Regions from separate parts of the Synechococcus sp. MU1643 genome, predicted to be linked through region 4. Evidence: predicted binding sites of a transcription regulator. Region 4 holds the regulator's gene; each other region holds the start of a gene.
The links. Region 4 encodes NtcA, which controls nitrogen genes in cyanobacteria. Its sites were predicted from a motif close to GTANCNNNNGNTAC; they were not measured.
Positions count from the first base shown of each region.

Region 1: cynS (cyanase) is a predicted target of NtcA. The motif match lies at 4,849-4,862, and genes of this name have one in related genera.
Region 2: glnA (type I glutamate--ammonia ligase) is a predicted target of NtcA. The motif match lies at 2,527-2,540, and genes of this name have one in related genera.
Region 3: FZX09_RS04960 (circularly permuted type 2 ATP-grasp protein) is a predicted target of NtcA. The motif match lies at 2,357-2,370, and genes of this name have one in related genera.

Region 1 is NZ_VTKY01000002.1:125,472-132,505, reverse strand. It holds gene FZX09_RS04865 (DNA mismatch repair protein MutS) at 1-292, opposite strand, end outside; gene FZX09_RS04860 (hypothetical protein) at 320-604, shown strand; gene FZX09_RS04855 (ferredoxin--nitrite reductase) at 862-2,403, shown strand; gene FZX09_RS04850 (hypothetical protein) at 2,474-2,608, shown strand; gene FZX09_RS04845 (formate/nitrite transporter family protein) at 2,644-3,531, shown strand; gene FZX09_RS04840 (HEAT repeat domain-containing protein) at 3,539-4,261, shown strand; gene cynS (cyanase) at 4,315-4,749, opposite strand; gene FZX09_RS04830 (cyanate hydratase) at 4,968-5,117, shown strand; gene FZX09_RS04825 (anthranilate phosphoribosyltransferase family protein) at 5,190-6,260, shown strand; gene FZX09_RS04820 (GNAT family N-acetyltransferase) at 6,221-6,688, opposite strand; gene FZX09_RS04815 (MFS transporter) at 6,687-7,034, shown strand, end outside.
Region 2 is NZ_VTKY01000001.1:584,148-591,181, reverse strand. It holds gene FZX09_RS03505 (class I SAM-dependent methyltransferase) at 1-925, opposite strand, end outside; gene glnA (type I glutamate--ammonia ligase) at 1,040-2,461, opposite strand; gene FZX09_RS03495 (allophycocyanin subunit beta) at 2,668-3,192, shown strand; gene FZX09_RS03490 (alanine--glyoxylate aminotransferase family protein) at 3,289-4,485, shown strand; gene FZX09_RS03485 (nucleoside deaminase) at 4,457-4,900, opposite strand; gene FZX09_RS03480 (pyridoxal-dependent decarboxylase) at 5,001-6,410, shown strand; gene FZX09_RS03475 (YcjF family protein) at 6,532-7,034, opposite strand, start outside.
Region 3 is NZ_VTKY01000002.1:145,132-152,165, reverse strand. It holds gene FZX09_RS04970 (aspartate carbamoyltransferase) at 1-428, opposite strand, end outside; gene FZX09_RS11905 (hypothetical protein) at 590-718, opposite strand; gene FZX09_RS04965 (sodium:solute symporter family protein) at 736-2,166, opposite strand; gene FZX09_RS04960 (circularly permuted type 2 ATP-grasp protein) at 2,482-3,957, shown strand; gene FZX09_RS04955 (alpha-E domain-containing protein) at 3,951-4,946, shown strand; gene FZX09_RS04950 (transglutaminase family protein) at 4,919-5,818, shown strand; gene FZX09_RS04945 (redox protein) at 5,806-6,297, opposite strand; gene moaA (GTP 3',8-cyclase MoaA) at 6,377-7,034, opposite strand, start outside.
Region 4 is NZ_VTKY01000006.1:29,461-36,494, forward strand. It holds gene thyX (FAD-dependent thymidylate synthase) at 1-589, shown strand, start outside; gene dcd (dCTP deaminase) at 601-1,194, opposite strand; gene FZX09_RS09605 (cob(I)yrinic acid a,c-diamide adenosyltransferase) at 1,194-1,793, opposite strand; gene rph (ribonuclease PH) at 1,939-2,682, shown strand; gene ntcA (global nitrogen regulator NtcA) at 2,741-3,457, shown strand; gene FZX09_RS09620 (DUF3084 domain-containing protein) at 3,485-4,636, shown strand; gene FZX09_RS09625 (resolvase) at 4,633-5,073, shown strand; gene FZX09_RS09630 (DUF3146 family protein) at 5,057-5,314, opposite strand; gene pth (aminoacyl-tRNA hydrolase) at 5,314-5,931, opposite strand; gene FZX09_RS09640 (TatA/E family twin arginine-targeting protein translocase) at 5,946-6,176, opposite strand; gene psbH (photosystem II reaction center phosphoprotein PsbH) at 6,186-6,386, opposite strand; gene psbN (photosystem II reaction center protein PsbN) at 6,471-6,611, shown strand; gene FZX09_RS09655 (glycoside hydrolase family 38 C-terminal domain-containing protein) at 6,599-7,034, opposite strand, start outside.

The sequences.
Region 1 (7,034 bases), on a different contig from region 4:
TGTTCCGAATCGCCGGCACGTCAGTTCGGGCATGCGCCCCAGGCAACAGCAGCAACGGAACAAGCCAAGAGGGTTGGGGAAGCGGCGACACAGGCTGTTCAGCCGTCAGCACCTCCAATTGAACGGGCGCCGAGCGCCGCTGAGCCAGGAGATCAGGCAGGGAGGCCAAACAGTCAGGCACAACACCGCCACTGCGGCCATGCACCACCAGATGCAGCCCATGCCGCCCTGCATCGGAAGCGTCATTCCGTAGCAATGGCCACGGATCGATGACCGCACTGGCTGATGTCATCGGTTCGTTGTGAACGTTGGATGAGTCATGGCACCCCGCCGTAGTTTTGATCGTGCCCCATTGGACAGCCGCTCCTACCGGGAGCCTCGGGAGGGACGCATTGAGCGGTACGACCGGTACAACAACCGGGACGACCGGTACAGCGGGGGATACGAGCCCAGGGAGGCCCGGTACGACCGGTACGACCGAAGCTTCGACCGCCCCACCGGACCCTCCGAGCTCGACCGAGACTTCGCTGCGATGAGGCGGGTTTGGCAGATGCTCCGGGCCGGAGCAGTGCGCATGGTTGGCGAAATCGGACGCCAATACTGAGGACGAATCAGGTTGCCTTTTACGGCCTCGCGGGAACCGTCAGATGTAGCCGGTTTTACAAATCTAAGAGAACAAAGCCCTGGAAGTGATCAACACCAAAAGTGTTCCCTTTGTTACGGACCAAGGCTGCCTTCGCGGTGTTTATTCAATCAACCCAACGCTCCCCTTCGTTTTGAAGCGTTGCCGGTCTTCGGGCCATCTCGATTGATTCGCGCCTCGTCTTTGAGCAATCAATCCGCCCACTCGTTAATCGACTTATGACCCTTAGCTCTCCCTCTAGGCCTTACCTGGATGGCAAGAAGCTCAACAAGATCGAGCAAAACAAGGCGGCCAAAGATGGCCTGTTGGTCGGCAGCGAAATCGAAAAATTCGCTGAACTCGGCTGGGAGCAGGTGGATGAAACCGACCTTCAGTTGCGTTTGAAGTGGTACGGAATGTTCTGGCGTCCGAAAACGCCAGGCAAATTCATGCTCCGGCTACGGGTGCCCAATGGCGTGCTGACGGCCGATCAGCTGCGGGTGGTTGGCTCCATCGTTGAGCGCTATGGCGACAACGGCAGCTGCGACATCACCACCCGTCAGAACCTTCAATTGCGCGGTGTGCTGCTGGGCGACCTGCCGGAAATCCTCAAGCGTCTGAAGGAAGCCGGTCTGAGCACGATCCAATCCGGCTTCGACAATCCCCGCAATGTCACCGGCAACCCCATCGCCGGCATCGATCCCAACGAGATCGTCGACACGCGGCCTTACACCACCGAGCTGCAGAACTTCCTCACCAACAACTGCCAGGGCAACCCGGAGTATTCCAATCTGCCCCGCAAGTGGAACACCGCCGTTGCTGGTGCGAAGGACAACTTCCTGCTCCACAACGACATTGTTTTCCACCCCGTGGAACGGGATGGGGTGATGGGTTTTGGTGTTTGGATCGGCGGTGTTTTGTCATCGCAGATGAATGCCTATGCCGTTCCTCTGGACGCCTGGGTGAAGCCAAACGAAATCTGCAAGATGACCGACGCCGTGATCCGGCTCTGGCGGGACAACGGTGAGCGCGACAAGCGCCCCAAAGGCCGCTTCCGCCTCTACCTGGATCAGGTGGGCCACGACGTGTTCCGCAGCCAGGTGGAAGAACTCTTCGGTCCGTTGACTCCCGATCCCGGGTCCGTGTTCAACACCACTCCCCGCTCCCACTACGGCATACACCCTCAGAAGCAAGAAGGCCTCTCCTTTGCCGGTTTGCATATCCCTGTTGGTCGCCTGACCGCCAAGGATCTGCAGGATTTCGCGACCGCCAGCCTCAACTACGGCAATGGCGAGGTGCGTCTTACGGAAGATCAGAACGTGATCCTCTTGGGACTTCCCAACGAGAAGCTCGAGGCCCTGAAGGCCGACGCCCTGGTGCAGCGCTTCCCGCTGGAGCCAGGGACCATTGCCGCTGGCACCGTGTCCTGCACAGGCAACACCTACTGCGGCTTTGGTCTCACCAACACCAAGGACCAAGCGCTTGAAGCAGCTAAGGAACTTGACCAGGAGCTCAATCTTCCTGAGGAGCTGAAGATCCACTGGACCGGCTGCCCCAACACCTGTGGCCAGGCCTACATGGGTGCCATCGGCCTCACCGGCACCAAGGCCAAGAACAGCGAAGGCGTGATGGGTGAGGGATACGTGATGACCCTTGGCGGATCCCAAGGCGCCAACCCAACGGTCGGTGAAATCCACCGCAAGGCCATCCCCGCCGATGAGATCAAGGCCGCTCTCAAAGAGGTGCTGATCGACAAGTTCGGGGCCACCCCCAAGGCCTGATCGCTGCGGTCACCGTGACGCTTCCTTTTGAAGTCACGGCTCCCCGCATCGATCACTCCCCCTCACCGTCATGGCCAACCGTAACGACGTGTTCTCTCGTTTCGTCAACTGGCTCAGCGCCAGTGGTCGCGATGGAGCCGCCATCAACCGTCAGGGCGGCAGCCCTGATCTCTTCTCCCGCCTGATGAACCGCATCAGCGGCTGAAATCAAAACCTTTGTCCAACTCTCAATCTCATCCGATGGACTACGTCCTACCCAATGAGCTTGTCGACGGCATGATTGCCGCCGGCGGCAAAAAATCAACGGTCAGCGTTAAAAACCTGCTGATCCGTGGCTTTTACTCCGGAGCCATCCTTGGCCTGGCCGTGATCCTGGCCCTCACCGTGGGCATCACCGTGAAAGCCCCCTTCGTGGGTTCGCTGCTCTTCCCCTTCGGCTTCGCCAGCATCGTGCTGTTCGGCATGGAGCTGGTGACCGGCAACTTCGCCCTGCTACCGATGGCCACCTGGGCTGGCAAAAGTACCTGGGGTGCCACCTTCCGCAACTGGGTTTGGGTGTGGATCGGCAACTGGATCGGCACCGCTGTTGTGGCCGTGATCATGGCCATCAGCCTCACCAGCGGCACCATGGACGGCGCTGCTGACAACGTCGGCCCACCGATCTGGGATGCCGTGGCTCAGAAGATCATGGCCCTCAATCAAATCAACGTTGAGAAGAAGTACGAGGCCCTGGGAAGCATGGGCTTCTTCCTCGCCTTCCTGCGTGGACTGGTGGCCAACTGGTTGGTTTGCCTGGGCGTGACCATGGCTCTGGTGAGCAAGAGCGTTCCCGGCAAGATCCTGGCCTGCTGGCTTCCGATCACCGCCTTCCAATCGATGGGCATGGAGCACATTGTTGTGAATCAGTTCCTGCACACCGCAGGCCCGATTCTCGGTTCAGGCGTCCCCTTCACCAAGGTGATCTTCTGGAACTTCCTACCAGTCACCCTCGGCAACATCGTAGGCGGCATGGTGTTCATCGGCATGCTCTTCTACAGCACCCATCGCACTCGGATGGAGAACGTGCTTCCCACCGAGCACGATGAAAAACTGGAGCGTGAGCTCGCTGCTGAACTGGGTGCCCGCTGATCCATCCATGAACGACGAAGCCGTTCTCTGGGAAAGGCTCGCTCGATCACGACGCGCTCCTTTGGAGCCCGCTTGGCTGGGGGAGGTCTACTCCCCCAGCCTTTCTATTGATCTGCGGCGAGCCCTCTGCGAAAAACTGGGGATGCAGGCCGAGTGCGGCTGGCCCGTGATCCAAGAACTCCTCGCCAGCCATGGGGTTCTGCCCGATTTAGTCATGGCTGCAGGGCTGTGCCACCAGAGCGAAGCCCGCGATTGGTTGTTGGCTCAACTCGAGCAAACCTCGGACGACGAGGACGCCAACCTGATGGTGGTGCAAGCTCTGGCTTGCTGGGGCGCCGAAGTTCCGCAGTCCGTGGTGGTGAATTGCCTGCATCACCCGGGCCAACTGCACCGACTTGCCGGACTTCAACTGCTCAGCTTCCGGTCCCACTGCCTCGACGACCGCGAACTGCTGCAGTTCTGCCAAGAGGTTTTGAATGATTTTCGAGATCCAGTCGTTATGGCCGCGATTCGAGTTCTGCAACGCCGTGATGGCGTGTTAATCAGCGAAAAACTGGCAGACCTGTGTCGCCACGGTTCCCTGCCTGTTGCCGAGGCCGCTTTCCGCGCGCTCGGTTGCATCGCTACACCTGCCAGTCAGCACTGTTTAGTGGAACTGAGCCAGGACCTGAATGACGACAGTCGACGCAAAATGGCCAGCACCCAACTACGCCAACAATTCCGCCAATAAAAAAGCCCCGCTGTTGCGGGGCCTTGATGTCTTCAATCAAGACAACTGGCTGTTCACCACTTTTTATAAGGCAGGAACTTGCCGCACATGGTGATTTTGACGCGATCACCTTTGGGATCCTCCACTTTGTCAACATCAAGCGTGAAGTCGATCGCGCTCATGATGCCGTCACCAAAATGTTCCTGAATAACATCTTTCAGGGGCATTCCATAGACCTGCATGATCTCGTAAAAGCGATAGATCAGGGGATCAGTGGGGATCACCGGATCGAGGCTTCCCTTAGTTGGGAACTCCTGCAAAGCAGCGGTGATGGCCGAATCAAGGGAGAGCAGCTCAGCCAACTTTTCAGCCTCTTCCTTGGAGGCCGTGGCTTGTCCGTAGAACAAGGAAGCAATCCAGACCTCATCAAGGCCCATCGCCGACTCAAGATCGGCAAAACTCATGCCTTTTGCTTTCTTGGCAGCCATCAAGGCAGCAGTAACAGTCATGATTGAAGAGAAAGTTGTTATTGCCGCTTCAAAAACAGCGTTCCAAGCTGGAACGTCTCAGCAGCAATGGAACTGTTGCGCAAACGCTGACCTAACAATGAAGCATTAACTACAAAACAACAGCCTGTTTTGAAGCAACAAGCACAGCCAACAAGCCCATACTGCGAGTGAAATTAGCTTTAAAGAGGAAAGTTGAAATGAGCCAATTTTTCCAATCCATGGCAACCCTGCTTCAGGAGCAATTTCTTCAACCAACAACCGCTCCCCAACTGATTCTGGAGCGGCTCTATTACGCTGAAGGACGCCACCACCCCCAGCATCCACGTCATGGCAGCTTCGAAGGGCTATCACGGTTGAGCAGGCCCTGAACTTTCGTAGCAATTGCTACCCCTGCCGGGTCAGTCGCTCCTGAAGACTGACCACAGCTTGAGGCCGGACCTTTGACGAGCGAAGTTCTCTCCGGCCGCGACCGCTTCAAGCAGCACCTGCGCAAGGTGGGAAGCGGTGAACACACCAGCAAAGGCATGAGTCGAGAGGAAGCGGCTGATGCCATGGAGCTGATGCTGCAGGGCGAAGCGACGCCCGCACAGATCGGCGCCTTCCTGATTGCCCATCGCATCCGACGGCCCGAACCCCAAGAACTGACGGGGATGCTCGACACCTACCGAACCCACGGACCGGTGCTGCAATCCACCGCTGGCAGTCGAACACCGCTCTGTTTCGGCATGCCCTATGACGGGCGCACGCGCACAGCGCCTATTTACCCGCTCACCGCGCTGGTGCTGCTGGCCTGTGGTCAGCCTGTGGTTCTGCAGGGCGGTGACCGGATGCCGATCAAATACGGCGTCACCGCTGTTGATCTGTTCCGTCTTCTCAATCTCGACCTCACAGGCCTGCCGATCAGCGCCGTTGCAGACGGGTTCCAGCAGAACGGCTTCGCCCTGATCCACCAACCGGACCACTTCCCTATCGCGGAAACCCTGATCGGCTACCGCGAGGAGCTGGGCAAGCGTCCCCCGGTTGCCAGCTTGGAACTGCTGTGGACACCCCACCAAGGCGACCACCTTCTCGTGAGTGGCTTTGTCCACCCACCAACAGAAGCCCGCGCCTGGGAAGCCCTTAGGCAAGCCGACGAAACCGATGTCCTCACCGTGAAGGGGTTGGAAGGAGGAACCGACCTGCCCATCGGCAGGGCCTGCATCACGGCCCGGGTGCGGAACGGCAACGCCGAACGATTGATCCTGCACCCCCGTGACCATGGCTGTCACGCCGCCGATGTGGAATGGGCCGACGACCACACCTGGGCCGATCAGGCGCGAAACGCCATGCAGCACAAAGGCCCTCTTTGTGACGCTGTGCGCTGGAACGCCGGCGCCTATCTGTGGTTCTCCGGCTGCAGTGAATCCCTAGAACAGGGCATTCAACGGGCAGCGTCTGCTCTGCAAACGGGCCAAGCCCAAGCCATGCTCGATCAACTCTGCACTTGGCGGAGCAGCTTGACCATCCGATAACGCTCGAACGGAACGCCTCCAATCAGGATCGTCTCCGGCACTTCCACACACCAGCCGCGTCGCTCCAGCAACGGTCGGCTGAACTGGCTGGCCTCCGTTCGCAGGTGCCGGACGCCGGACCCCAGCGCATCCGCCTCAATCCGATCCAAAAGCGCATTGCCATGCCCGCGCCTCGAGGCACAACCACGGCAGTAGAGCAGCGACAGGCGGTCTTCGGGATGGCGGATCGCAAAGGCCGAACCATCAGTGGTGAGCCATCCCGAGCCCTCCCGAAAACTTGCGTCGAGCACGCCGGGCAACCAGGCCAGCGCCGCCCAGGCCCTGACTTGTTCCTCTGAATAAAGAAGGGGAGCCTGCGATTCGATCGCATCGGCATAGATCTCCCGCAACAGCGGTTGATCCTCCAGAGCGATCGGACGCAAAGCCATGGCAGCCGCCTGTGGGAATGTGAGTCTCTCCTGCGTGGCAGCAAGCTTGCAGCGTCCTCGGATTCCCACACTGCTCAGCGCATTTCTCACGCTGCTTAACGACCGGCTCAGCGAAAGCATTGTTTTTCCGCTGTTGCCATTTCTCCTCGCCCAGTTCGCCCCAGACGGACGAACCCTGGGTCTGTTGGCGGGAAGCTATGCCCTCGCTCAGTTCCTGGTCACCCCGTTGATCGGGGCGCTCAGTGATCGCTACGGCCGCCGCCCCGTGATCAGCATCTGCGTCGCAGGATCCGTCTTGGGACTCGGCCTATTTGCCGTGACGGTTTCACTGCCTTGGCCCAGCCAA
Region 2 (7,034 bases), on a different contig from region 4:
GCCGGAAGTTTTCCATCACTGCGGCGAACTTGGGTGAGTCAGCCATCTGAACAGAGTCGGCCAGGACAAACACACCACCAGGCTCGAGCACACGCCAGGCCTCGTTCAGGACGTTCTGGCGGGCTTCTGCCGGCAGTTCGTGCAGCAGAAACACACTGGTAACGGCTTGAACCGATCCATCCGCCAATGGCAGGGATTCTCCGTTGGCACGGATCAGCTGAACCAGCGATGCATCGCCGTCATTCAGCCAGCGGTTGGCTTGACGCAGGTAAGACTCGGAAAGATCGGTTCCGATGAGCTGCGCGTGGGGCGCGGCAGCTCTGATTTGCTGCAATGTCCGGCCCGTGCCGGTGGCTACATCGAGAATCTTCAAAGAGCCGGGAGCACGGTCTGCGAAGTGCTTCAAGCCTCGTTTCAGCGGAGCCAAGACCCGCCTTCGCATGGCATCGGCGGTGCCATTGAAGAGAATTTCCACTTGCAGGTCATAGAGACCTGCCGAGTGGTCACTCAGGTAACCGTCGGTTTGATGGTGAAAATTCTGGAGGTAGTACTCGGGGTAAAGCTCTTTGTCGGTCTCCTTAGGCAGATCGCGCACGTTGCGCTCTCGACGTCGATCCCAGGTGGAGGGAAGATCCATCCAAACCTGCGGGTAGCGGCTAACCCAGTCGAGCCAGGGAGCATCGAACAACAACTGTTCGGGGTAGACCCCCTGTTCGGCATCTTGCCAGTCCTGTTCCTGGAGCTTGCTCATGTCCAAGCGGAGCTCTCCAAGAACTTCGGCGGACACGGGTTCCGTTTTCGGAACGGCATCTGGAGCCAGAAGCTCCATCAGCTTGGTACTCAGCTCTTTGTGGGCCAGGCCCGCGATGCTTTTGCCTTGCTGAAGCGTTTGGTACGCAAGTTTGCTCAGGGGCGTTGATGCCATCGCGGATCAATACAACAATGCTATTCCAGCGAATGTGACGCGCAATCGCGTGCTTTGCAGTCCACAAAAAAGCCCGCCTCCAGGGAGGCGGGCCGTGGAATGTATGTGCGCTGATCAGGCGTCGTAGTACATGGTGAATTCGTGGGGATGCGGCCGCTGGCGCAGCTGCTGAACCTCTTCGTACTTCAGGTCGATCCAGTTGTCGATGAAGTCGTCACTGAACACGTCGCCAGCGGTGAGGAATGCGCGATCGGCATTCAACGCTTCTAGCGCACCGTTGAGGGACGCAGGAACCGTGGCGATCTTGGACAGCTCTTCAGCTGCCAGTTCGAACAGGTCGCGGTCTTCGCCATCGCCAGGATCAATCTGGTTCTTGATGCCGTCCAGACCAGCCATCAGCATGGCGCTGAAGGCGAGATAGGGGTTGGCCAGGGCATCACCCGATCGGAATTCGAGACGCTTGGCTTTCGGGCTCGGGCCGGTGAGCGGGATCCGCACTGCTGCAGAGCGATTGCCTTCGGAGTAGACGAGGTTCACGGGTGCTTCGAAACCGGGCACCAGACGCTTGTAACTATTGGTGGTGGGGTTGGTGAAGGCCAGGAAGGCGGGAGCGTGCTTGAGGATGCCTCCGATGTACCAGCGGGCCGTCTGCGAGAGATTCGCGTAGGTGCCTTCGCCGAAGAACAGGGGCTGACCGCCCTTCCAAAGGCTTTGGTGCACGTGCATGCCGGAGCCGTTGTCGTTGAAGACCGGCTTGGGCATAAAGGTGGCCGTCTTGCCGTACTTCTTTGCCACGTTGCGAACGACGTACTTGTACGTCATGACGTTGTCGGCAGCCTCGATCAGCTCAGCAAATTTCATGCCGAGTTCGTGCTGGCCCGCGCCGGCCACCTCGTGGTGGTGCTTCTCCGTAGGGATACCTAGCTGACTCATCAGCAGGAGCATCTCGGAGCGGATGTCCTGAGCGGTGTCGTTGGGAGCGACAGGGAAGTAGCCCTCTTTCTCCTGGATCTTGTAGGCGAGGTTGCCGCCTTCCTCGATGCGTCCGGTGTTCCAGTTTGCCTCGATGGTGTCAACGCTGTAAAAGGAGCCACCTTCGGCCGAGTTGTAACGGACGTCGTCGAAGAGGAAGAACTCCGGCTCAGGACCGAAGAAAGCCATGTCGGCCAGCCCGGTGCTGGCTAGGTGGTTCAGAGCTCTCTGGGCCAGGGCGCGGGGGCAGCGCTCATAGGGCTGGCCGGTGCGTGGTTCCTGAATCGAGCAGATCATGCTCAGGGTCTTGTGCCGGTAGAAAGGGTCCACCCAGGCGGAATTGGGGTCCGGCACCATGGCCATGTCGGAGGCCTGGATGCCTTTCCATCCGCGAATGGATGAGCCGTCAAAAGCAAGGCCCTCAGTGAAGGACTCTTCCTCTAGCAGATCGGTGCAGACCGTGAGGTGCTGCCATTTGCCGTGCAGATCGGTGAATTTGAGGTCGATCAGTTCGATGCCTTCGTCCTTGATCTGGCGCAGGACGTCCTGGGGGGATTTCGACATAAGAAAGGACTGCTCGACTGAATTGTGCAGTGATGTGACCGTAAAGAGCCACAAGTCACCATTTTGTATCAAGGGGTACGTTCCAACCGCTAAACGGCGACTGCGTAACCGTTTCTGTCAACTTGGCTGAAATGCAGGCCTGCCAAAGGATCTGACCGCTTCAACGGTGTTAACTTCCCCTGGGAATCCTCTGGAGATTCAGGGACATGCGCGATGCAATCAGCGGTCTGATCGGTCGCTACGACCAGTTAGGTCGCTATTTCGATCGTTCGGCGATCGACAGCATCAATGCGTACCTAGATGAATCCACGCTGCGGATTCAGGCCGTTGAGCTGATTAACGGGTCTGCTGCCGAGATTGTGCGTGAAGCCAGTCAGCGCTTGTTCCGGGATGAGCCCGACCTGCTGTTGCCTGGCGGCAATGCTTACACCACGCGCAGGCTCGCCGCCTGCCTGAGGGATATGGACTATTTCCTGCGTTACGCCAGTTACGCCCTGGTGGCTGGTGACTCCACGATCCTCAATGAGCGTGTTCTGAACGGACTCGACGACACCTACAAGAGTCTGGGCGTACCCACCGGTCCAACAGTTCGCAGCATCGTTTTGTTGGGCGAAGTTGTCTCTGAGATGCTTCTAGCTAACGGTGCTGCATCTGATCAGCTCGCCACCGTTCTTCAGCCGTTTGATCATCTGGCCAAAGGCCTTGGTGAAACCAACGTGCGTCAGCGCTGAGCCCGAAGGTTCAACGCAAGATTCGAACAGATTGCAATTGCGCTTTCCTCATCCCTTCCGAGGGGCGTGACTGCGTAGGCTCATTATTACGAAAGAATGATCAGGGCTTTGGCGACGACGAACTCACTCCTTCCTGTTGACGATCGTCACCGCAAAGCCTTTGCACCGATCGGCACACCCGACCGCCTCTTGCTTGGACCCGGCCCCTCAAATGCCCATCCAACGGTTCTGGAGGCTCTGTCGAGAACGCCGATTGGTCACCTAGATCCTCTCTACGTGGAGCTGATGGGTGAGGTTCAAGAGCTGCTGCGTTACGCCTGGCAAACCGACAACCGCCTCACGCTTCCGATGAGCGGCACCGGCAGTGCTGCCATGGAGGCAACCTTGGCCAACACCGTTGAACCTGGAGACACCGTTCTCGTGGCGGTCAAGGGATACTTCGGCCTGCGACTGGCTGACATGGCAGGCCGCTACCGCGCTGAGGTGAAAACCATTGAGAAGCCATGGGGTGAGTGGTTTTCCCTCGATGAGCTGGAAGCTGCCCTGATTGAGCACAAGCCCGCCATCCTTGCGATGGTTCATGCCGAAACCTCGACGGGCGTCTGCCAACCCATGGAGGGCATTGGCGTCCTCTGCCGGAAGCATGGTTGCCTGCTGCTGCTCGACACCGTTACATCCCTGGGAGGTGTGCCGCTCTACATCGATGAGTGGAAGGTTGATCTTGCCTACAGCTGCAGCCAGAAAGGCCTGAGCTGCCCTCCCGGACTCGGCCCCTTCACCATGGGTCCCCGTGCTGAGGCCAAGATGACCGCCCGTCAGGGCAAGGTTCCCAACTGGTACCTGGATGTTTCCCTGCTGAATCAATACTGGGGAAGCGACCGCGTCTATCACCACACTGCGCCGGTCAACATGAACTTCGGCATGCGCGAGGCTCTGCGTCTTTTGGCAGAGGAAGGTCTCGATCAGGCCTGGGCACGCCATCGCAGCAATGCTGAGATGCTCTGGAGTGGTCTTGAAAGCCTCGGTCTTTCAATGCATGTCCCAGCCGACCGCCGATTGCCCACCCTTACTACGGTTCGCATTCCTGATGGTGTGGATGGCAAGGCCTTCAGCCAACACCTGCTCAACAACCACGGCATCGAGGTTGGTGGCGGACTCGGCAGCCTTGCTGGAAAAATCTGGCGCATCGGTCTGATGGGCTACAACTCCAACCCTGAAAACGTGAACCGGTTGCTCAACCTGTTTGAGACAGAGCTGCCTCGTTTCAGCGGTTCTGTCGCCGCCGCTGCCTGAACCAGCGTTCCAGCTGCCCCCTCGCCTCAGGTTCGCGCACGCCCTGAATCACCCTCATGTGGTGATGAGCACTGTCATGAGTGGAGAGGTCAAGGCTTCCCCCTAGGCCTCCTCGTTTCGGGTCTTTTGCCGCGAAAACCACTGTTCCCATCCGGGCTTGCACCAAGGCCCCTGCACACATGGGGCAGGGCTCGAGGGTGACGATCAGGGTGCAGTTGTTGAATCTCCAGTCGTCCTGAACGGTCGCTGCCTGTTGCAAGGCCACCAGTTCGGCGTGCCCTAGGGGATCCCTGTGGTTCTGGCGCCGGTTGCGTCCATGGCCGATGGCTCGTCCCTGTCCATCGAGGATCACTGCTGCCACTGGCACTTCTCCCTCCAATCCAGCTTCCTTGGCGCGCTGGAGCAGAACGTCCATCCAGCGAGTGAACTCATCCCGCTGATCCACCGCTGTCCCACGTTGTCCTTTGAGCACCTTCCCACGAGACGCGAAGATCACTGCAGTTCACGAGTCTCCGTTGCAAGCCTGTTCCGAGTCTCAGCAACCACCGGATCGGCTTGCTCCGTTCGCCATCCCCTCGGCCGCAGATCCGGTGCTGAGGGACTTCCTGCATCGCAGTTCAGATCTGCTGTGTAGTTGGATCGGCTCCGCTGATCGATCCAGCCCGGTCCCCGTCATGCGCCCCTTGCCTGACGTGGCCCCAGGGGTTGAGGGGGCCAGCGTTGAATCGTTGCTCAGTGACCTTCAGCAGGTGATGGATGGGGCATATCAGCCTTCCCATCCCGGTGCTCTGGCCCATCTCGATCCGCCCCCGCTCACCGCATCCATTGCGGCGGAATTGGTCTGTGCAGGTCTCAACAACAACCTCCTGGCCGAGGAGCTTTCGCCTGGTCTGACAGGCCTTGAACATGACCTCTGCCGCTGGTTCTGCCACCGGATCGGCTTGCCCACGGGGTCTGGAGGGGTTCTGGCAAGCGGCGGAACCCTGAGCAATCTCATGGGTTTGGTGGCGGCACGGGCGGCGTTGGGGGCCAGTCATCGGGATCCTGTGCTGCTGTGCAGCCAAGATGCCCACGTCTCGATCAACAAGGCCGCAAGGGTTATGGGGCTGGCGGATGATGCGCTTGAGACGCTTCCCGTGGCTGCGGATGGTGGCCTTTGCCTCGAGGCTTTGGCCGAGCGTTTGAGATCCCTACAATCCGAGGGACGTCCTTGTTTGGCGGTGGTGGCCACGGCCGGCACCACGGTGCGCGGAGCCATTGATCCTCTGTTGGATGTGGCAACCCTCTGCCGTGATGCTGAGGTCTGGTTGCATGTTGATGCCGCCATCGGCGGTGTGTTTGCTCTGAGTTACAGCCATGCAACTCTTATGGACGGCATGGACCTGGCGGATTCGATCACGCTGAACCCCCAGAAATTGCTGGGCATCACCAAGGCGTCATCCCTGCTGTTGCTGCGGGACCGGACCCATCTCCGTCAGGCCTTTGCAACGGGTTTGCCCTACATGGAGGCACCCAAGGGGATGGATCACGGCGGGGAGATCGGCTTGCAGGGCACCCGACCTGCGGAGATCCTCAAGCTTTGGCTGGGCCTGCGTCAGTTGGGCGAGGCGGGCATCGAAGCGACGCTCAGCGGAGCTTTGCAACGGCGAACCGCCTTTGCGTCCCAGTTGGATCCAGAGAAGTTCACGGTGTTGACCGGTGATCTTCACCTGCTCGCATTCCATGCCAAGCAGGGGGGTGTTGATGCAGTCGACCGTTGGAGTGAAGACACCCGTCAAACGTTGCTGTCTCACGGCTACATGCTGTCGCGACCTTTCTACGGCGACCGTTTCTGTCTCAAGGCGGTTTTTGGAAACCCCCACACCACGGCTCAGCACCTCAGCGACTTGTCGGGACGACTGAATGGATCGCTGGCTCCAGCCTGATCGTTCACAATCGCCATCGTTTGAAAGGCTCCCATGTCGGAACAGCAGCAGGGTTCACGCTGGGTTGCCATCGTCACCGGGGCGATCTCCGTGGCGATTGGTGTGCTCTATCTGCTCCTGATCACGGTTCTGGATGCCCGGGGTCCGATGCTTCCCCCTCCTGCTGAGGCCCTGGCCGGGGGGGAAGCCGTCCCGCCGCCGCCGTCTGAAGCGGTTCAACCACTTGCCGCATCGCACTGGCCAGAAAGCGCTTCAGTGACTGTTCCCGTCGGTTGAGCTCAAAGGCCTGTTGCACAACGGTCTGCATACCGCCGTCACCCCAGTCTTGGTCCTGCTCGAAATAGCGCATGAAACTGCTTCCGGCGATTCGGGTGAGCCATGCGGTCACCACCCCCTGGAGCACCTGACCAAGAACCAAGGTGGGCAAGCTCAGGCTAAGGCTGGTGCCCAGCAAGCTCATGGCACCTTTGACGATGCCCAGCTTGCCCAGGGTCTGTCCGAGGGACAGGGCCAGATCCTTGGCGCGATCTCGGGACATCTCGACCCCGTAAATCTTGGCCATTTCCAGGATCATCTGAGCATTCACCGCTGCTGTGCTCAACAGATCCACTCCAGGCAGCGGGT
Region 3 (7,034 bases), on a different contig from region 4:
AACATATGGGCGACATCTTCGAGAGACTCGCCCTTGGCAATCCCTGTGGTGGCCCTGTCGGTGATGTTGATGGAGGTACCGCCGAGTCGGTGCCAGGCACTGTCAAAAGACAGCCGGGTGCGGGTGCTTGGTTCGTAAAACGCGTTGATCAGAATCTTGCCGGTAAGTGGCGTGTTGTGACGGCAATAGCGATCTGGATTGCTCTCAAACTTCGCCGCCAGGCGAAACACCTGCAACAAAGCCTCGGGGCGAAACGGTTGGATCGACACCACGTGCTGATCCACCAAATCCTTCAAAGGCTCAACGTCTTCGGCAATCGCAGCCAACAGCTCCTGAGGTTGGTTCTGCCCGTAGACATCGGGCCCCATCGGCTCAAACCGAATCTGGACCGACGACGCGTCCACATCTGCTGATTTGACCTGTGCCATAGCGGAATCGGATCAACACCCTGTTTGCCAGAACGAGTGCTAGAGCCAGGAACTACATCTTTTACCGGTAACAACAACCACACTCCTGCGTCCACGAAGAACCAGCTTCTTAAGCAAAGATCCGGAAAAAATGTTCAGCTGGTTACTAACACTTGCAGGCGTCACCACACACGACCATCCCGCCACTCCACCCACCAAATCAGCAGCAACACAAGCACCGACAGCACCAGGGCGAACTGACTGGCAACCAGCAGAAACTGAAAGCCAGACAGACCAACGAGGCCGGCCATCAAAGGAACCGTTTGGATCATCCCTCCTCCTGCAACAAGGTGAAGTCAAAGCGTTCCGGCCAGATCCGACTGCCCATGAGCATCACAACCGCCGACACGGCCGCCGAAAACACAGCAGCGCAATAGGGCGCGATCAGTACATAGGAGAGCAGGCCCACAACGCTGCCGGCAAGCATGGCCGCGATAGCAGCCGTGCGGTTGGCCGTGCGCCAATACAAACCGCACGCCACAGGCCAGACCGTGGAGGCCACCAGGGCACCGGTGAAGAACAGCACCGACGCCAGCGAATCCAACCTCGGCCAGGAGAGCGCCAGGGTGACGACGGCCAACCCCACCACCATCAGCCGCGCCGCCTGCTTCAACTGCAGGTCACTGGCCTGGGGCCGCAACAGGCGAAAATAGACATCCTCCGCCAGCAGATCGGCGGTGGACGCCAGCAGCGAGTCCAGGGTGGAGGTGAGCGAGGCAAACACCACCACAAACACCAAAGCCGCACCGCCAGCCCCGAGCAGATCAGCCGCCATCACTGGGAACACCATGTTCACCTGCTCGAGGGGCAACTCACGCGCCAGGGCCACCAGGCCGATGGAACCCGTCACCATCGGCACGCTCATCCAGGCGATTCCCCCCAATACAAAAGAGGTCATCACCACCGAACGCCGACTGGCGAAGACCCGGGACCACCAGATGTTGTTGTGAAACACTTCGCCCATGGAAAAGAGGGCGGAATTCCAGGCAATCAACAAGCCCGCCGGCAACAGCAGATCAAGCCGATCGGGATGCCGAGCCAGCAAGGAAGCATGCACCTCGGGCATAGGGAATTGCCGGAAGGCGAGCACCGCCACCACCGCCAGCAGCACCATGATCAACAGCGACTGAATGAAATCGGTGCCGATCACGGCCCGCATCCCGCCGAACAGGGTGTACACGGTGGCGACACCAATCACCACCACCATTCCCACGTGGTAATCGAAGCCTGAAAGGGCCTGCAGCAGCAGGCCAGCACCCATCGCCTGGGTCATCAGAAAGCCCAGGGTGTAGACCGCGGTGATCAGCATGAACACCCACCAGGCCAGACGCCCGTAGCGCAGGCGAATGAAGTCGCCGCTGGTGCGCCCGTTGGGCATCAGTTGCTTGATCCGCGAAGCCAGGGGGGCGAACAAAATCAGGCCAAGCCCGGCCAGGGCATAGCTGAACATGCCCCAGAGGCCGGTTTTGTAGCCAAATTCAGGGGCGAGCAGGGTGGTGTTGCCGGTGACCCAGGAAGCCATCAACGTGGCCGTACTCAGGGCCAGCCCGATGTTGCGCCCCGCCAGCATGTAGTCGTCGGCATTGCCTTGACCGCGCCGGCCCCAGGTAATCCCGAGCGCCACCCAGAGAACAGAGAACAGCACCACCAACGCCCAGGCGATCCCGGGCTGAAGGAAGGGAACCGAGTCAGCGGACATCCGTCGACCCCCTGCGGTTCCAATAGATATGTCCGCGCAGAATCATCACCACCGTCGCCGCAGTCACAACGGCACCAAGGGCAAAGATCAGTCGGGCCCAGAGCAATTCATCCAAGGCGAAGAGCGTTTGAAATCCAAAAACAGATAAGCAAAGGAGGCACCAAGCCCTCGCCCTGCGCCCTCCATACAGGTGCCTACGGATACCCAAACATCAAGCGATCAGCGCCATGTCACCTGAAATTGCGGAATGTGTAGCAACTACACCCAAAGGGGGTTGCGGCGACGCCTTGGATGACATACGCGCAGACCATCGGAATGTTCACCGACTACAAACCCACGGTCGGCTTCGACGAATATTTCTGCAGTGAAACGGAGAGACCTCGCGACGATCTGGCCACTCTGCTCACATCACTGGGGCAGCTGGGATTACCCGAGCTCAACCGCAGCCATGCCTCGGCCAGCCAGCTGCTGCGTCGCCTCGGCGCCACCTTCCGCTTGAACGATTCCGGGCTCAAGGGCAGTGAACGGATTCTTCCTTTCGATCCCTTGCCCCGACTGATCGGCCGCAGCGACTGGATCACCCTGGAGCGGGGACTACTGCAACGCCTGGAAGCCATCGACTGCTTCCTCGCCGACATCTACGGCCCCCAGCAGATCCTCAACGACGGTGTGATCCCGCGTGAAGACGTGGAAAGTTCCTCCGGTTGGCGACCTCAGATGCAGGGCATCAGTCTGCCCCTCAACCGCTGGTGCCACATCTCCGGGCTCGACCTGATTCGCGACGGCAATGGCACCTGGCGTGTCCTTGAAGACAACCTGCGCTGTCCATCGGGGGTGGCCTATTTCCTCGAGAATCGTCGGGTGATGAAAAGGTTGTTCCCTGGCCTGTTCGAGGGCCGTGCCGTTCAACCGATCGACGCCTATCCCTCCCATCTGCTGCGCACCCTTCAGGACCTGGCGCCCTGGAGTGACAGCCCCCGCGTGGCAATCCTGACGCCCGGGGTGTTCAACAGCGCCTATTTCGAGCACAGCTATCTGGCCCAGCAGATGGGCATTGCACTGGTGGAGGGACGCGACCTGGTCTGCGAAGACGGCCGGGTGTGGATGCGCAGCACCAGTGGCCTCGAACCCGTGGATGTGATCTACCGCCGCATCGACGATGATTTTCTTGATCCCACCGTGTTCCGCAAGGACTCAATGCTTGGGGTGCCGGGAATAATCGATGTGCTGCGGCAAGGACGGGTCGCCATCGCCAATGCTCCTGGCACCGGCGTCGCCGACGACAAGCTGATCTATGCCCATGTGCCGGGAATGATCCGCTACTACCTCGATGAGGAGCCGATCATCGAGAACGTTCCCACCTATCTCTGTGCCCGGCCAGACGATCAGAGCTATGTGCTCGAACACCTCGAGCAACTAGTAGTGAAATCAGTGGCGGAAGCCGGGGGCTACGGAATGCTGATCGGCCCCCAGGCCAGCCGATCGGAACTGGCTGACTTCGACACCAAGATCCGTGAAAATCCCCGCAATTTCATCGCACAGCCCACGCTGCAGCTCTCCACCGTGCCATCCCTTAGTGACGGTGAGCTCTACCCCTGCCACGTGGATCTGCGCCCTTATGTGCTGCGCGGCGCCAGCAACTGGGTGAGCCCAGGGGGGCTGACGCGGGTGGCCCTCAAGCGGGGCTCACTGGTGGTGAATTCATCCCAGGGGGGCGGTTGCAAGGACACCTGGATCGTCGACGACCAACGGATAGCAGCACCGCAGCCAAAGGAGGCTGTGCCGTGTTGAGTCGCGTCGCCGATTCGCTCTACTGGATCAATCGCTATCTGGAACGCGCCGAAAACATCTCGCGTTTTCTGGAAGTGAGCGAAGCGATGGCGTTGGACTGTCCTCCGGGCAGCGCCGAGCCATGGCTGCCCTTGGTGGAGGTGACGGGGGATCGCCACCGCTTTGATACGGCCTATCCCGATGCCACGCCGAAACAGGTGGTGCGCTTCCTCCTACTAGACCGCAGCAATCCCAACAGCATCGTGAGTTGCATTGCGATGGCCCGGGAAAACGCACGGCAGATCAGGGATGTAATCACCACGGAGATGTGGGAGCAGATCAATGATCTGCACTGGACCCTGCAGGACGACGAAGACATCTGGCGGGAACCGGTGCAGGAGCAACTGCGGATCATTCGGCGTGGCTGCCAGCTCATGTACGGGATCACCGACACCACCCTGAGCCGTGATCTGAGCTGGCTGTTCAGTCAGCTGGGACGTCTGATCGAACGCGCCGACAAAACCTCCCGCATCCTCGACGTCAAATACTTCCTGCTGCTGCCCTCCCCCGAGGAGGTGGGCGGCGTGCTGGATGAACTGCAGTGGATCACCCTGCTGCGCACAGCGGGCGCTTATCAGATGTACCGACAGAGCGTGCAGCAAGCGATCAGCCCTGCAGCGGTGGCCCGCTTTTTGCTGCTGGATCCCAGCTTTCCTCGGTCGGTGCGGTATTGCCTCCAGGGCATCAGCGACACCTTGCAACAAATCCAGCAGCACCCGAGCCAAGACACCCCAGATGACCTCGACTGCTTGCGCGGACAGCTCCTGGCCCGCTGGAGCTATGTGCGGATCGACAACTTGATCGAGGCCGGTCTGCATGAAGCCATTGACCAGCTTCAGCAGGACCTCAATCAACTCCACAGCCTGATCCAGACCCGCTACTTCACCAGCGCCGACCTCAGTTCCGTTCCCACCGATCCCGCATGCGCGCTCTCATCGTTCACCGCCTGACGTATCGGTATGAAGCCCCGGTGTATTTGGGGGAGCATCGCCTCTGTCTAAGACCCCGGGGGCAAGGTTTCCAGACCCTTCTGGAGCATCAACTCAGCGTGCTGCCGGAACCGGAACAACGTCGGGAACTGGTGGCCGCCAGCGGCGACGAAATCCAACGGCTCCGCTTTCTGGGCAGCACAGATGAACTGATCTTTGAAGCCCGCAGCCTGGTGGAGACCCGACCGGCACCTCCGCTAGAGAGCTGCTTCAACGGACTCGAACCACCCTTGCCTTACCCGCAAGGCCAGCTCAACAGCGATCTGCAGGGAGCCTTGGAAGGCTGGTTGCCCAATGGCCAGCACGAACCTGCGGCCATCGAGCTCACCCAGGAAGCGCTGATGGGAAGCAACCAGCAGACCCTGGCCTTTCTGAAGCAACTGATTGAACTGATTCAAGAGCGGGTGAAATACACACAACGCCATGTGGGGCCGGCCTGGCCCGCGGGCCGAACCCTGCGCGAGCGGATCGGCTCCTGCCGTGATCTGGCCATGTTGATGGTGGCCTGCTGCCGCGTGGTGGGTCTTCCCGCCCGCTTCGTGAGCGGCTATCAACTGCAGCAACCTCCTCCGAAGGACTACGACCTGCATGCCTGGGCGGAGGTCTATCTGCCAGGAGCGGGCTGGCGCGGCTTTGACCCCAGTGCCGGCATGGAAGTCAACGATCGCTATGTGGTGCTGGCCACCTCGTCCAAGCCGGAACTCACCGCAGCCGTGAGCGGCAGCTTCAGTGGTCCCCCCGGAACCACAAGTGAACTGAATTGGCAGATACAAATCAATGAGGAAAGCTCCGGAACGGAGACCTCCTCACGCAACCTGGTTCAGGCCGCCTGAAGCAGAGGTTCCACCCCATGCAACTGGGGCTTCGGAGCCGAGCTCAGGGTGGCTGCCATCAAGGCCGGAATCTCAGCGCTGTTGTAGACGCGAAATTCCTGCACCAGAGAAGCGCCTTCCTCACGGACCGCCTGGTTCAAAACGACGGAACCATCGGGATCGGAGATCGAGCGGTGGAAGGTGCCGGGGGGGATACGAAGGATGTCACCACCGCTCTCGAGCCGAACGATGTGAAATGGCTTTTCCCAGGCCAGGTTCACCAAGAAGAAGGTTCTGCCGCCACTGGCCGCAAGCAGATTGTCTTCCTGATGGGGATGCAGATAAAACTGCCAGGCTCCGCTCTCAGGATCATTGGGAGGCGACACGGCCGGGCCGCTGTGAATCACCAGGTCGCGCGCATTCGAGGTGTCCACGGTGACGTCGAAAAAACGAACCGACGGGGTGTCGCGGAAGCGCTCGTAGGCCAGCAGTTCAAACATGTCGATGGATCCTTTTGGATCCTTCAGCTGCCCCGTTGTACCGGGAGCATCACGCAAAAACGGTGACGATCACGACGGTTCAGCCCCCCAGGTACGCCATTTCCGCATGGGTTGACGCAGCGGCGGCTGGATCACGCTCCTCGCTATAGCGGTCTTGGCGCCGCTGCCAGAGCTGGCGCATGGCCTGCTCAAGCTGGAGCTCCGACGCGAGCGCGGGCTTGAGATCCGTGCCATCAGCCGAGAACAAACAGGTGAACGCCTGCCCATCGGCGGTGACACGCAACCGGTTGCAATCGCCGCAGAACGGCTCACTGATAGAGGCGATCACACCGATGGATCCTGCACCATCGCCATAGCGCCAACGTCGGGCCGTCCCACCCCGCGGACGACCCATAGGTTCAAGGGGCCAACGGGCGTGAATACGCTCCAGCATCTGCGCCGCCGGCAGCACCTGATCCAGCGTCCACTGGTTGCGGTTGCCCACATCCATGTACTCGATCAAGCGCAGCTCCACCCCCTGCTGCCGAGCCAAAGCGGCCAAGGGCAGCAGCTGATCGTCATTGATCCCCCGTTGGATCACAGCATTGAGCTTGAGCTCACCGAATGAGGGGTCAAAACCAGCGGCCTGTGCCGCCGCGATGCCGTCCTGCACTTGGCGCACCAGGCGGTCCCCAGCCACGGCGCCACCCTGGAGACCAGCCATACGCGCCGCTGCCTCCCCTTCCGCTGCATCGAGG
Region 4 (7,034 bases):
TGGAGAGATCTGTGTGAAACGTCTGCTGTCTGGAGAGCGCGGCCACTACGGCCCGATGGAGCATGCGCAGATCGTGCTGAACGTGGGCTGGTTCCCGCACTCGGTGATGCAGCAGGCCCGCACCCATCGGGTTGGGGTGAGCTTCGATGTGCAATCGATGCGTTACACCGGTGAACGCATCTGCCGTGCAGCGGATGGAGTCCTAGACTTAGAAGAAGTGTTTTATCTGCGGCCTGCCGGCGAGTACAGCGATCGGCAGGGCAAGAAATACGCCTACACCAAAGCGCTACGTCAACAGGACCTCGATCTGTGCCGAAGCGCTGCCGTTCGCTACAGGGATCTGCTCAAGGCGGGCTTCTCCGAAGAGCATGCCCGCGGCATCCTTCCCTTCGACTACCGCCAGCACTTTGTGGTGAGCTTCAGCCTGCGGGCGTTCCTGCACTTCATGGATCTGCGGGCCAAGCTTGATGCCCAGTTGGAGATCCGCCAGCTTTGCGATCTGATGTGGCCCCACATGGTGGAGTGGGCCCCTGAATTCGCAGCCTGGTACGAAAAAAGCAGGCTGCACCGGGCGCGTTTAGCTCCTTAACCAAGAGAGATCTAGACCTTGGCTAGCGTCACTCTCTCGGGCTGATACTGGTACTTGCCTTGTCGATCGCTGTAGGTGGTCGAGCAGGGATCACCCTCGAAAAACAGCAGCTGACAGATACCTTCATCGGCATAGATCCGGCAGTCAGCGCCGGAACTGTTGCTGAATTCAAGGGTGAGGTGACCCTCCCAGCTCGCTTCAGCTGGGGTGGTGTTCACGATGATTCCAAGGCGGGCATAGGTGCTCTTGCCCAAACAGATCACGGTGATGTTGGGAGGAACACGCAGCTTCTCCAACGCCACACCGAGGCCGTAAGAATGTGCCGGAAGGATGAAGTAGCGCCCGTCTTCATCCTCATGAAGAGGGGTGGGCTCGAGGTTGGCAGGGTTGAACCGCTTGGGGTTCATCACCGTGCCAGGAACATGCCGGAAGATCAGAAATTCCTGAGGAGACAGGCGCAGGTCGTAGCCGTAGGACGAGCAACCGAAACTGAGTACCGGTCGCAGCTTCTGCTCCGGCTCAAGGTGACGGACCAAACCACTCTGGAATGGCTCGATCATTCCCTGCCCGGCCTGTTCAGTGATCCAGCGATCGCACTTGAGCATCAGAAACCTCGGCGCAACTCCGTGACTTGATCTGCCATCTCCACCACAGCGGAGGGGATTGCAGGTCCAGTGATGATCACATCCATCGAAGCGGGCCGCTGCTCAAGGGCTGAAATGACGTCCGCTTCATCAAGGTATCCGAAGGCCACTGCAAGGCCAATTTCATCCAAGACCAGCTGGTCGAGATCTCCCTGGATCAGATGCTGGCGGCAGATGCACCAAACGTTAGCCACAGCCTCCGCGCCACCGGGATAGCCAGGCGAGGAAAGGCAGAGAGGCACTTCAGGCCGCAGCCAGACAAGCCTTCCACAGAGCTTAACTCGTCCGGCCGGTCCCTGATGAACGCCCCCTTTGAGGAACTGACTGATCAGAACACGACTACCCAAGCCGGCAGCTCGCATGGCTTGACTCAGAACATTGGCGAAGCTGCCTCGGTAGGGCGCTGTATGCACTTGCAGCTGCCCTTCTGGAGCCACCAGATGTAGGGGTGGCGGATCAGAGAGAGGAGGCAAGGGCCTTAGGCCCGCCCGCTGCAAAGCCTGCTGATCCCGCTCCAGGGAGTTCTGGAAGGCTTGGGGGTCAGCGAGGCTTGTGGTCATCACGTCAGCATCTGTCCGGGCGACCCCGGCGAGACCTTGAATCTAGCGGCGAGATCACATTCAACAAGAGGATTAACACCACCCATGGTGTTTGGACAGGACGAGAACCAACCGCCTGCGAGGCTTGACGAACTGCACACCACCGATGAGCCACTCCCCTGAACACCGCGCTGATGGCCGTCGCCCGCAGCAGTTGCGACCGTTCTCGGTGACCTGGAATCCCATGGGGTTTGCCTTGAGCTCCCTTGTGGTTCACACCGGCCGAACCGCTGTGCTCTGCAGCGTCTGCTTGGAGGACAAGGTTCCCCGCTGGCGCAAGGGAGAAGGGTTGGGATGGCTCAGCGCCGAATACCGGCTGCTGCCCGGATCCACCCCACAACGGCAATCACGGGAGCTGATGAAACTCTCGGGTCGCACCCAGGAGATTCAGCGATTGATCGGCCGGAGCCTGCGCGCCGTGATCGATATGGAGCGCCTTGGTGAACGCACCTTGCTGATCGACTGCGACGTAATCCAAGCGGACGCCGGCACCCGGACGGCCTCGATCACCGGGGCTTGGCTCGCCCTGGAGCAGGCCTGCCGATCACTGGTGGAACAAGGAGTCCTGGAGCAATCACCCCTGGTCGACCAGGTGGCGGCCGTGTCCGTCGGCTTGGTGGGTGGCCAGTCCTTACTGGATCTGGACTACAGCGAAGACAGCCGAGCTGAGGTGGACCTGAATGTTGTGCAGGCCGGCGATGGACGTCTGTTGGAAATCCAAGGAACTGCTGAGGGAGCGCCCTTCAGCCGCAGCCAACTCAATGAGCTGCTGGATTTAGCCGAGCCGGGATTATCGTCCCTGATGCAGGCGCAACGTCAGGCCTTCAACGATCACAGCAGCGTTACGTAATAACCGCTACATGGCGGCCACCGCCAGCTTCGTAGCTTCGCTTCATCAGGTGGTTGTCATGACAGGTAGCCGAGGTTTCAGCCGATACGCCCCACAGATGGTGGCTCCAACTACCAGGGCAGAACCTGCCAACCGTTCTCTCCTGGAGATCATCCGGGATCTCGATGGCGCCAGCAGTGAACTAGTGGACCGCAACAAGACTATCTTCTTCCCCGGAGATCCCGCAGAACGGGTGTATCTGATCCGCCGGGGAGCCGTGCGTCTATCCCGCGTCTACGAATCGGGGGAAGAAATCACCGTGGCCTTGCTTCGCGAAAACAGCCTATTCGGAGTGCTGTCGCTGCTGACCGGACAAAGATCCGATCGTTTTTACCATGCTGTGGCCTTCACTCGGGTTGAAATGGTGACGGCGCCGGCGACCTCCGTGAAGGCCGCCATTGAAGCCGACACCAGCGTTGGGCTGCGCTTGCTGCAGGGTCTTTCCAGCCGAATTCTGCAGACCGAAACGATGATTGAAACCCTGACCCACAGGGACATGTCGTCCCGGCTGGTGAGCTTCTTGCTTGTGCTATGCAGGGATTTCGGAGTAGCGGATGAGCTGGGCATCACCATCGACCTGCGTCTATCTCATCAAGCCATTGCCGAAGCAATTGGCTCAACACGCGTCACAATCACACGTCTGCTGGGAGACTTGCGTCAATCCGGTCTGGTTCAGATTGACCGCAAGAAAATCACCGTTCTGGATCCAATCGCACTGGCAAAACGTTTCAGCTAGTCCGGCCATCGCCCGACGGTTGCAGCCATGAGCGGTTGGGCACTGATCCTGGTTCTGCTTGTGCTCGGGGGCGTGCTGTCGACACTGGGCGACCGGTTGGGCAGCCGCGTCGGCAGAGCGCGACTGAGTTTGTTCAAGATGCGCCCAAGGCGCACCGCAGTTTTAATTACGGTGCTGACTGGCAGCCTGATCAGCGCACTCTCGCTTGGCCTGATGCTGCTGGTGAGCCGGCAGTTGCGGGTGGGCCTTTTTGAACTGGATGCCCTGCAGGAGAAACTCCAGGACAGCCGGCAACAGCTGGAGGCAGCCGAGCGGGAACGGGACAAGACCCAAACGGAAACCAAGCGAATCGCCGCAGAACTCAAGCAAGCGCAGCAACGGGCCAACACCCTGCGCCTTGAACTGGCTCCTCTCCAGAAAGAGCGGGCCCAACTCGAAGCTGAACGTGAACGCCTCAGCCAAGACATCGCCACCCGCGATGCGGACATCCAGCGCACAGAAGCCGAACTCAACAGCGTTCGCAGCCGCATCCGTGCCGGTGAGCAGGAACTCAAGGAACTGGAACGCAATCTGGTCGCCCTGAGGCGTGGATCGGTGGTGATCAGCAGCGGACAGACCTTGGCGAGAGCAACGGTTCGACTCGATGCCCCGGACCAGGCAAAACAGGCTGTAGACAGGCTTTTGCAGGAGGCCAATCTCAACGCCTACGGGAAAGTGCGACCTGGCGAAGCCCCCGAACGCCAGTTGATCCGCGTTCCGCGCAGCGATGTGGAACGCCTACAAAGCATCATCCGCAAACCGGAAACCTGGGTGATCTCGCTGCGCTCCGCCACCAATGTGCTGCGGGGTGAAACAGCGGTTTACGCCTTCCCCGAGGTGCGTCCCAACCGGCCAGTGGCCCAACGCGGAGACGTGCTGGCCACCACCACACTGCAACCGAATGAACGCACACCAGAGGTCATTCGCACACGGCTGAACCTTCTCTTGGCCTCGGCCTATGCCGAGGTGCAGCGACGGGGATCGCTGAGCGAGGGCCTTCGGTTCGATGGATCAGCCCTCTCCCGACTGGCCCAGAACCTTATGGAAGGACCCAGCCAATCCATGGGCTTGGAAGTGATTTCTGCAGGGGTCAGCAACAGCGCCGATCCTGTCGTCGTCACAATTCAGGCATCCCCATGAAACGGGTGGCCGTTCTCGATCCAGGCCGCTGCAAATGTGGTCTCGTGCTGGCTGATCTTCAGCTCGGCCTTGTACGCGAAGGGCATGTGCTGGCCCCGGACGCTGTGGAACCCTGGCTGGAGCAGTGGAATCACGACCAAGCTCTCGACCGCATCCTGATCGGTGACGGCACAGGCAGCCGAGCCTGGATCAAGCGACTGGAACGGCTGGGCCATCTCACCGTGATTTCTGAACATGGAACAACGCTGAGGGCAAGACAGCGTTACTGGACCTTATGGCCGGCTCGAGGTTGGCGACGGATGCTGCCGGGAGGGCTGCGCATTCCGCCGGTGGATCTGGATGCTGTGGCCGCTTTGGTCATGCTCGAGGAGCACCTGCAGTGCCGCCTGAAATGGCCGGAGCCTGCTCCCACTTTCTCACTCAGAACCTGGCCCTAACCATGAAGGTGTAGTCACCCCCCGGTTCCAGCCTGTAATCAGAACGCACCAAAAAGCGCCGAAGGGCATCCTCGATAAGGGCTCGTCCCAAGGACGGCTCCACCATCAATTCGCCGCGGTCAAAGGCCCAGGAGAACTGCCACTCGAAGCCTCCAGCTGAGACTTCACCCTCCACGCACTTGGCCTGAAAACACTGGCGGAGCACCCGCAAATGGGCCGTTGTCGCCGGGAGAGCCGGCATCAGTCGACCGGCTCCAGGTCATAGCGAAAGCCGTTGATCCAGGTTCCAGCACAATCAAAGCTCTGGCGCTGAAGACGTTGAATCCCTTCCAGAACAGCATCAAGAACAGCGCCTACACAAGGTTGTTCCACCTTGCTAAACGGTCCTAGAACATGGGACACCGTTCGAGCGCGACGCTCAGCAGGATTCTCAGCCGGCGCACCAATACCGATCCGCAGCCTGGGAAACGCCTGAGTCCCTAGATGCTGAATGGTGCTGCGCAAGCCGTTGTGGCCACCGGCGCTGCCCTGGGCCCGCAATCGCAAACGACCGAGCGGAAGATCCATGTCGTCCACCAGCACCAGCAGTTGGTGGGGTTCCAGGCCGAGCCAATCAAGGGCAGCACGAATTGCACGACCGCTGTCATTCATGTAGGTCTGAGGCATCAGCAAGCGCAGCCTCTGCTCACCGACCCCTGTATCTGCTGCAAGACCATGCAACTTGGCTTGCTGACGAAAACTGAATCCAGAGCGCTCACCCAAAAGCTCTAAGGCCATGAAGCCGATGTTGTGGCGAGTGCCTGCATATTTCGCCCCCGGATTGCCCAGTCCCACCACCAGCTTTAAATCAGTGGTCATACCGCTGGAACAACTCAGTCGCTGGGGGGAAGTTCTTCGGCCGGCTTCGCAACGTCACCGGACACCTCAGGTTCAGCCATGGCTTTGTTGATCTCGCGCTCGAATTCTTTGGACGCAGATTGGAAGCCCTTCAGGGTTTTTCCGAGGGTCCGGCCAAGTTCTGGCAAGCGTTTCGGCCCGAAGACCAAAAGAGCAACGGCGCCGATAACCGCCATTTCGGGGAGACCGACGCCAAAGATGTTCATGGGTGCTGATCAGCCGAGGCCGTTCCAGTTCACGTTGATGCCGTCGAGGATGAGGGACTTGTTGTACAGCTGAAGAATTACGAGCAGAAACACCAGGAACAGCACCATGAAGATGCCCATCACCGGAGTGGTGCCCCAACCGGGAACCACCTTGCCGTACTCAGAGTTCAGGGGGCGGAGAAGGTCTCCCAGACGGGTGCGTTGTGCCATGGGGACGCCGGGTCTCGGGTGGTTTGAAGTCTCGATACTGTAGGGGCCGACTCCGGTTCGGGGTTGATCCTGTCGAGAGATGTGATGGAAACGTCGTCCCCAGCCCTGTCCGTCGCCATTGGCGTACTCGCTGTTTTGTTCGGACTCACCGGATTTGGTGTGTACCAGGCCTTTGGACCTCCATCAAAAGCACTCGACGACCCGTTCGACGATCACGAGGACTGATCAACCACCAGGGAGACGAGTTCCCCCGGGGCGATCACCACTGCATCAGAAGCATCGGAATCTGCTTGCCTGCGGACACTCCACCCCGCACCGGGGGTCCAACAGCAGCGTGCTGACCCCGCATTGAGCAGCTTCAGCAGGCAAGCGTCGACATAGCGCTCCAAGGCCACCGGCACGAGTTGAAGCGGCATCGATGGGAACCACTGACGCAGCTCCGCAGGCAAAGCCGCACACCACCCGGGCTCGCGAAACGCAATGGCCGCCTGCGGCACACCGGCATCACTCCAGGAGCCGGAGAACGGCATAAGGGCCAAACGCTGGCGATGCCATCCCTGATCGGCGCTTGGGTCAGGCCAGGTCGGACCGCGCAGCAGCGAAATGCCGAGTCGGTCTGAAGACCAATCAACACCCTGGGGGCCGTCC